Regions from separate parts of the Vibrio sp. Y176 genome, predicted to be linked through region 3. Evidence: predicted binding sites of a transcription regulator. Region 3 holds the regulator's gene; each other region holds the start of a gene.
What was found. The regulator CRP, encoded in region 3, controls carbon source genes, mostly activating them, when cyclic AMP is high. The targets are predictions, from matches to a motif close to TGTGANNNNNNTCACA.
Positions count from the first base shown of each region.

Region 1 (2,208 bases), on a different contig from region 3:
AAAGAGTGGATTCCAGCGGCATTGACTCAAAGCAGTCAATCGCAAGGCTATGTTCGTCCTGATTTTAATCGGGCATTAGACGACTATCTGTTAGGAGCGACGTTCCCACTTGAGCTCGACTTAGTCGAGTTGCAACGTTTCTGGCGCTTACCTGTGCAGTATTTTTTCAATCGTCGTTTAAAAGTAATCTTTGAACCGCCACTGCCGGTGATGGAAGACGACGAACCCTTTGTTTTAGGTGGTTTGGAAAGTTATCAAATGCGTGATGAGCTGTTAGAAACCTTGCTTGAAACGACATTGATGCAGCCAGAGAAAAAAACAGAGGTGCTTAAACACTTTATGAGTCAACAGCGCGCGCAAGGCAAACTGCCGGTGGGGGCGTTTGGTGATATCGAGTTTGAAACCAACCGAGTTCAGGCGGAAGAGCTGGTGGACAAACTGGCGTTTTTATCTGGTGCGCCTCAAGACGATTTGGAAATCGACCTGACGTTTGACTCTTTGTTTGAGCGAAATGAAGGCGAAGAGAAAAACGTTCGCCTGACTGGTTGGCTGACTCAATGCTACCAATCCGGTTTGATTCGCTACCGAAGCGGTAAGATTCGAGCGCAAGATTACCTTGCAGCGTGGATCGATCACCTTGCCATGTCGGCGTCGGGTTATGCCAAGAAAACTCATCTGATTGGCTACGATCGTAAAGAAGGCGCGCTGCATTTGATCTACCCAGAAATTGCCGATGCTCAGTATGCCAAACAGCTACTGACTGAATTAGTTCGCTTATTCTTCGAAGGCATGACTAAGCCTTTGCCTTATTTCCCGAAAACGGCGTTGGCTTGTGTTGAAGCGGGCTTTAGCCGCGGTCAGTGGGTCGATGACGAAGAGAAATCTTTGAAGAAAATGGCTGACGCATTCAATGATGGCTTCATGAGCCCGGGCGAAGGCAATAATGCGTACATCTCTCGAATTTGGCCTGCTTGGAATGATGAGTTGGCTTCAGAAGTTCGTTTGCTGACAGCATTAGTTCTGCAAGGTGCGCGCTTAGCGGTTCAAGACGCTGATGATGTAAAAGCGTGATAAAGAAAGTTGGATAAAGAGAAGGGTGGCCGCCAGAAAATCATTATTTTTTGTAGGGCGTTCGCTGTACGGCCACAAGGTCAGAGGGACCATGATACTTTTGTTTAATTCATTTGAGTTGTGCCGCCAAAAAGGTTTGGCTTATCTCGTGGGGCGCATACTAACGGTACGTCTTATGGATAACCGTGAGAAAGATCTCACAAAGCTCTAAATTATCCAACTTGTTAAACATATTAATAGAATTTTTAACTATAGATCACATTTATTAGGTGATACGTCCTAGTAAATAATCCGGAGAGATTCAGCGTTATGGATCAAATGTCAGGTGCAGAGTGTCCTCTACATACGTTAGACCGCACAGAGCAACCTCAACCAACGCCACTAGAACCGATGACGTTTCCTCTGCACGGTGCGAGGTTAATCGAGGCATCAGCAGGTACAGGTAAAACCTTCACTATTGCAGGTTTATATCTGCGCCTTTTGCTTGGTCACGGCAGCGCGGAAACTCGACATCGCGTACCGCTTACGGTCGACCAAATTCTGGTCGTAACCTTTACCGAAGCGGCAACTGCGGAATTACGCGATCGTATCAGGGCAAGAATCCATGATGCGCGAATCGCGTTTGCGCGTGGACAGAGTTCCGATCCGGTGATCCAACCTTTGCTTAATGAGTTTGACGATCACAAGCAAGCCGCAGAAATTTTATTGCAGGCAGAGCGTCAGATGGACGAGGCGGCGGTCTACACCATTCACGGTTTTTGCCAACGTATGCTAACGCAAAATGCGTTTGAATCTGGCAGCCGATTTAATAACGAGTTTGTGACCGATGAAAGTCACCTAAAAGCGCAAGTTGTAGCCGATTACTGGCGCCGCAATTTCTACCCGTTGCCATTTACCTTGGCTGGAGAAATTCGCCAGCTATGGGGCTCTCCATCTGCGTTGTTGTCTGACATCAGCAATTACTTAACCGGCGCGCCGTTAAGCCTTTCTGTTCCAGCAATGAAAGGCAGTTTGGCTGATCTTCATACTGAAAATTTGAAAAAAATTGATGAATTAAAAGCACAGTGGCGAGAAAGCCAAGATGACTTCTTCACGCTGATTTCAGATTCAGATATTAACAAACGTAGCTATACCAAA
Region 1 is NZ_JAWOQS010000006.1:122,990-125,197, reverse strand. It holds gene recC (exodeoxyribonuclease V subunit gamma) at 1-1,071, shown strand, start outside; gene recB (exodeoxyribonuclease V subunit beta) at 1,390-2,208, shown strand, end outside.
Region 1: a site for CRP is predicted at 1,256-1,271, ahead of recB (exodeoxyribonuclease V subunit beta). Genes of this name have one in related genera too.

Region 2 (2,208 bases), on a different contig from region 3:
GCTCCAACAATGGTTAACTTAAACTTGGCGAAAGAGCGTTTCCCTGACGTTGATTTCCGTGCGACGCGTGAGCACTAATTTGCGCGGTTAGGGTAAGCCTTAACGCAAACTAGATTTTAAAACGCCCTTGGCTATAAACTTAGCCAAGGGCGTTTTTATATAAGGATAAGATATGAATTGGTTTAAACGTGGGCTAAAGCGTTACGACAACTGGTGTAAAGAGATGGGGTTAACTCCCGATCAGAAACGCAGTTGTGTCCCATATCGAAAAGACCCAGCCCATCAAACTGAAGAGAAGAGTGAAGCCCAACCATCCTCTGATTTTCTGCCCGCAGATACAGATAAAAAGCGTCAAGATGAAGCTCTTTGATACGCACTGCCACTTTGATTTTGATGTGTTTCAAGATGACTTTGCACATCAACTTGAGCTTGCTCAAACGCAAGGCGTCGCAAGAATTTTGATTCCTTCCGTCGGTCCGCAAAACTGGGCTCGTATTCACACTTTGGCAGAGCAACATGCCAATTTGTATTATGCGCTCGGCTTTCATCCGTATTTTCTTGAAGATAACGTTGAGCAGCACCTTACAGAGCTAGAAGGCTATCTAAATCAAAAAGGGCAGCAGTGCGTGGCAATAGGAGAGTGTGGTTTAGATTTTGCCATTGATGTTGATCCACAGTTGCAAGAAAAGATACTTGAAGTTCAATTTGAGCTGGCTAGACGCTTCGAACTCCCAGTTATTTTACATAGCCGAAAAGCGCACAATCGCCTCATTCAAATGGTGAAAGCGGCGAATCTCCCTAGAGGTGGTGTGCTACACGCTTTTTCTGGGAGTTATCAGCAAGCCATGGAGTGGGTCAAATTAGGTTTTTTTATCGGTGTAGGAGGAACGATTACCTACCCAAGAGCCAAGAAAACACGCGACGCAATTCAAAAATTACCACTCGAAAACCTAGTAATCGAAACAGACGCACCAGATATGCCTATACTTGGATATCAAGGGGAGTCAAATCACCCAGCCAAACTCATTCACGTCTTTAATGAGCTCGTAGAGTTGCATAACGGCCGAAAGCAATCGATTGCCTCTCAACTGTGGAAAAATAGCAATTTTGCTTTCTCGATATGTGAATAAAATCTAAAGATGTGGTTTGAAATCGAAAACGTTTTCCTGCTTATTGTGAATTAACTCACAAAGCTGGTTGAATCAATCATGAATCTTATAGGAAAGTGTGAGGCTGGCATTACTTTAATTGATTCTGCATGAGTATAATTGCCCCCGCTTTATAGCTCCATTTTGTAACACGCCAATAAATAACTTATAAGGAAGTCATAAACTATGAGCCTGTTTATGAGCCTAATCGGTATGGTAGTGCTTCTTGCGATTGCAGTGGCATTTTCTAACAACCGAAAAGCTATCAACTTTAGAACTGTGGGTGGCGCATTCGCTATCCAATTCGCATTAGGTGCATTTGTTCTGTATGTACCTTGGGGCCGTGATCTACTAAACGGTTTCTCTTCAGGTGTTTCTAACGTTATCAACTACGGTAACGATGGTTCATCATTCCTGTTCGGTGGTCTTGTTTCTGACAAGATGTTCGAAGTATTCGGCGGCGGCGGTTTCATCTTCGCATTCCGTGTTCTTCCTACACTGATCTTCTTCTCTGCACTGATTTCAGTTCTTTACTACATTGGCGTTATGCAATGGGTTATCAAGATTCTTGGTGGCGCACTACAAAAAGCGCTAGGCACTTCGCGTGCGGAATCAATGTCAGCGGCAGCTAACATCTTCGTAGGTCAAACTGAGGCACCTCTAGTTGTTCGTCCATTCGTTCCAAAAATGACTCAATCAGAGCTATTCGCGGTAATGTGTGGTGGTCTAGCTTCTGTTGCTGGTGGTGTACTAGCTGGTTACGCATCTATGGGTGTTCCACTAGAGTACCTAGTTGCGGCATCATTCATGGCAGCACCAGGTGGTCTACTGTTCGCTAAAATTCTTCACCCTGAGACTGACCAGCCTCACGAAAGTATCGAAGAAGCGATGGACGGCGGTGACGACAAACCAGTTAACGTAATCGACGCAGCTGCGGGCGGTGCGGCTTCTGGTCTACAACTTGCGCTTAACGTAGGTGCAATGCTAATCGCATTCGTTGGTCTAATCGCGCTAATCAACGGTATGCTAGGTGGCATCGGTGGTTGGTTCGGCATGCCAG
Region 2 is NZ_JAWOQS010000006.1:182,622-184,829, reverse strand. It holds gene prfC (peptide chain release factor 3) at 1-78, shown strand, start outside; gene R7O13_RS16360 (DUF5363 family protein) at 173-370, shown strand; gene R7O13_RS16355 (TatD family hydrolase) at 357-1,130, shown strand; gene R7O13_RS16350 (NupC/NupG family nucleoside CNT transporter) at 1,335-2,208, shown strand, end outside.
Region 2: a site for CRP is predicted at 1,175-1,190, ahead of R7O13_RS16350 (NupC/NupG family nucleoside CNT transporter). Genes of this name have one in related genera too.

Region 3 (2,208 bases):
GGTGAGCGTTAACCAGCTCAATGAATATGAAGAAGTGAAGCAGGTAAACGATCATCTGCGTACCGCTGGGTTTACCATTAATGAAAATGGTGGTGAAGTGAAGGGCACTCCTGAGGTGTTGCTAGAGCAGTCATCGACCATGGCAGATAAAGTAGCGGTTCGTTTTAGCGAAGGCACTGAAATTATCCCTGGCGGGTTTTATGAATTTGCTAAGCGCTATCCGATGGAAAATGGTGATTTGTACCCAGGTTTCGTGGCCGCTTCAGCTGACAAAATCTTTGAAAGTACGAATGGCTAAGTTTTAGGGTTAACCTGTTAAGCTTACTCATTAGTGTTCGCTGCACCCTATCTCATTTGGTCATGAGTAAATAAAAAGCCACCAATGTTGCCATTGGTGGCTTTTATAATTTTGTTCGTGTCACTCTAGTTCGAGATTAACGAGTACCGTAAACCACGATGGTTTTACCGTGAGCAGAGATTAGGTTCTGCTCTTCTAGCATCTTCAAGATACGACCTACTGTCTCACGAGAACAGCCAACAATTTGACCGATTTCTTGACGAGTGATCTTGATTTGCATGCCGTCTGGGTGAGTCATTGCGTCTGGTTGTTTTGCAAGGTTCAGAAGCGTCTGAGCGATACGACCAGTTACGTCTAGGAACGCCAGGTCACCCACTTTTTGGCTAGTTACTTGAAGACGACGAGCCATCTGCGCAGAAAGACGCATTAGGATGTCTGGGTTTACTTGGATAAGCTGACGGAACTTCTTGAAAGAAATTTCAGCAACTTCACAAGGAGATTTAGCACGAACCCAAGCTGTGCGCTCTTGGTCTTCCTCGAATAGACCAAGTTCACCAATAAAGTCTCCTTGGTTTAGGTAAGAAAGGATCATCTCCTTACCTTCTTCGTCTTTGATAAGAACCGCAACAGAACCTTTAACGATGTAGTACAAAGTTTCTGCCTTTTCGCCCGCGTGAATTAGCGTGCTCTTTGAAGGGTACTTATGAATATGACAGTGTGAAAGAAACCACTCTAATGTTGGGTCGGTTTGAGGTTTACCTAGAACCATAATATCTCACTTCCTCTGCAGGGTACGCTTGCGCTATCCATATTTTAGCTAAGCCTGAATTAGGCCTACTAGAATAAGAGCACTTTTTATATGCTGCAAGCTCTCTTGTGTTTCGGTAAGAAATAGTATCCTTTTTCGAAAACGATTTCTTGATTTTAATCGTGCCATGATTGAGATTTTGTAAGCAAAACTGTGCACATGATCACGGTATGAAAAGTAAACATCTTCGCAGGCAGGTTTTTAGCCAATTTTCCCTGTTTCGATGAGCTGTTGTAGGATAGGCCGAACTATGAGCTCCATTGCAAAGCTCATCTTACCGCCGGGTACGACAATCGTGTTGTGGCGTGACATGAATGAGCCATCAATCATGGCCAGCAGATATGGGAAGTCGACATTCTTGATACCGCGTAGGCGAATCACCACAAAACTCTCATCCAAACTAGGGATGCCTTTTGCATTAAGTGGGTTGGAAGTATCAACGGTCGGTACGCGCTGGAAGTTGATGTGAGTACGAGAAAACTGCGGAGTGATATAGTTGAGGTAATCGTCCATGGATCGCACGATTGAGTCCATTACCGCTTCACGCGAATGGCCGCGATCGCGAGTGTCACGTACGAATTTTTGTATCCACTCTAAGTTCACAATCGGCACCATGCCGATTAAGAAATCCACATGTTGAGCAACATTAACATCGCCATCGACCACGCCACCATGTAACCCTTCATAAAACAGCACGTCGCTGTTTTCGGGTAAGTCTTGCCACGGTGTAAACGTGCCTGGCATTTGATTGTAGGGAACCGCTTCGTCAAACGTGTGCAGATAACGGCGCACGCTGCCAGTGCCGTCATGCCCGAACTTACGGAAAAACTCTTCTAATCCCGGGAAGTCATTAGCTTGTGGGCCAAAGTAGCTAATGTGTCGACCTTGCTCGCGGGCTTTGCGAATTTCGATGTCCATTTCTGGGCGAGTAAAGCGATGGAAGCTATCGCCTTCAACCCATGCGGGTTTAACGTTCATCATATTGAACATTTTACGGAAGGCTTCAGATGTAGTGGTCGTGCCGGCACCGGACGAACCAGTAACCGCAATAATTGGGTGTTTAGCTGACATGACAAACCTTGTCGAAAATTACTTACCTGTA
Region 3 is NZ_JAWOQS010000017.1:16,004-18,211, reverse strand. It holds gene R7O13_RS22495 (DUF1338 domain-containing protein) at 1-298, shown strand, start outside; gene crp (cAMP-activated global transcriptional regulator CRP) at 435-1,067, opposite strand; gene R7O13_RS22485 (phosphoribulokinase) at 1,308-2,177, opposite strand.

Region 4 (2,208 bases), on a different contig from region 3:
TTTACAGCGGTAACGTTGGCGATCGCCACTGTAACCGAAAGCGTGATAGAGGTGTTTGTGAGTGTGGACAGAAAGTCCAAAGTTGTCGCAATCATCATTACGGCAAGCAGGCAACCCGTCACTGTGGACGTGCCGCAGGCGATGAAGTTCGTTCACGACATCGCGATTATTAAGTAAGGGGGGGAAAGCTCCACATTCACGGCATACCATCGCCGGACGCTTAGGGTTCGCATGTTGCAGAACGTAACGCTTTGCATCACTCAATCCAAAGTTGTCACACGCCAATGTTTTACAAAAGTTGAGTTGTAACCCATCTGCGTCTTTTGGCAGTTCGCCGTTAGACACAATCGCCCCCTCGGGATAATTCGGGCAGCCAGCATAACTCTGGCTGCAAATTATTACTTACTATTTGTTCTTAGATGTTGATTGCAGTTTCTAGTGCAACTTTCATCATGTCGTTGAACGACTTCTGACGCTCTTCTGAGCTTAGTTTTTCACCACGGATGATGTGGTCAGAAACTGTCAGGATAGTCAGTGCTTTCGCGCCTAGGTCAGCTGCTACGCCGTAGATACCAGCCGCTTCCATGTCTACACCTAGGATGCCTAGTTTTTCCATCTTCTCGAAGATGTCTGCTTCTGGTGTGTAGAACAGGTCTGCAGAGAATACGTTACCTACTTTTACAGGCACTTCCTGAGCGCGCGCTTGGTTAACTGCTTCTTCTAGAAGACCGTAATCAGCGATTGCTGCGAAATCGTGGTTGTTGAAACGGATACGGTTAACTTTAGAGTCTGTAGAAGCACCCATACCGATAACAACGTCCATTAGTTTCACGTCGTCACGTACTGCACCACAGCTACCTACACGGATAACGTTTTTCACGCCGTATTCAGCGATTAGCTCGTGTACGTAGATACAGCAAGACGGGATACCCATGCCGTGGCCCATTACAGAAACTTTTTTGCCTTTGTAAGTGCCAGTAAAGCCGAACATGTTGCGAACGTCACAAACTTGTTTCACATCTTCTAGGAACGTTTCAGCGATGTATTTAGCGCGCAACGGGTCGCCTGGCATTAGAACTGTTTCAGCGAAATCACCTGGTTGTGCGTTAATGTGTGGGGTTGCCATAAGTGCTCTCCAAAGTTTTGTTTTGATAAAACGCCTCTATTATAGAACGCTATTACCAATTCTGTTGAACTTGTTCGTTTTCGTTGAGGCAATAATATCGGGACGTACAGTAGCCCCTTGAGAGCTTAGTCACAAAAACCACGCATTTAGAAACTGCAACTACTATTGATAACCAAATCTGTTGAAATCAAAAGAGCAATCGATTTGCTTTTGAGCAGTTTGTCGATTGCGCGCACAAATTCTTTGTTTTTGGGCCAAACTTTTTTCTGACAGCTGGTTGATCGAAATACTTTCGAGTGAAGTAAAACGATTAAATTGTACAACTTATTTTCTTGTACAATCTGGAAAGGCTTGCTATAAGTTATACAACAAAACTTTTTGTATAGGGATGCGTCATCATGGAATCTTCAATCAAAGTAGGTATCAGTTCGTGTGTTTTGGGTGAACGAGTGCGTTTTGACTCTGGTCATAAGGTGAGCAACTTTGTGACTAAAGAGCTCAGCCCGTATTTTGACTTTGTTTCGGTATGCCCTGAAGTCGGCGTAGGTATGCCAGTACCCCGTCCAACAATTCGTCTTGTTTCTAATGAAGAGCGTGTTGCATTGGTTGAAACCAAAAATCCAGAAAATGATCATACCGACAATATGCTCACTTACTCGGCCAATAAAGTAGATGAACTTCAAAGCGAGCAGCTTTGTGGTTACATCGTTTGTGCCAAGTCACCAACTTGTGGCATGGAGCGAGTCAAGGTTTACAGCAAGAACAGTGCTGCGAAAGAAGGTGTTGGCTTGTATACACAAACATTGATGCAAAAAATGCCTTGGTTGCCTGTTGAAGAGGATGGCAGACTTAACGACCCTGTATTGAAAGAAAATTTTATTACTCGAGTATTTTGTCTAAATGACTTTTACGGCTCGATGGAAGGTGAGCCTACTCGTGGCAAAATCATCGACTTTCATTCGCGCTACAAACTGACGTTAATGGCACACCACCCAGAGTCATACCGCTCCCTTGGCCGCTTAGTCGCTGATGTCGCTAATTATGAAATTGAAGACTTTTACCAAGAGTATCGTTTAGGACTT
Region 4 is NZ_JAWOQS010000002.1:520,140-522,347, reverse strand. It holds gene R7O13_RS06505 (hypothetical protein) at 1-345, opposite strand, end outside; gene deoD (purine-nucleoside phosphorylase) at 416-1,126, opposite strand; gene R7O13_RS06495 (DUF523 and DUF1722 domain-containing protein) at 1,525-2,208, shown strand, end outside.
Region 4: a site for CRP is predicted at 1,245-1,260, ahead of deoD (purine-nucleoside phosphorylase). Genes of this name have one in related genera too.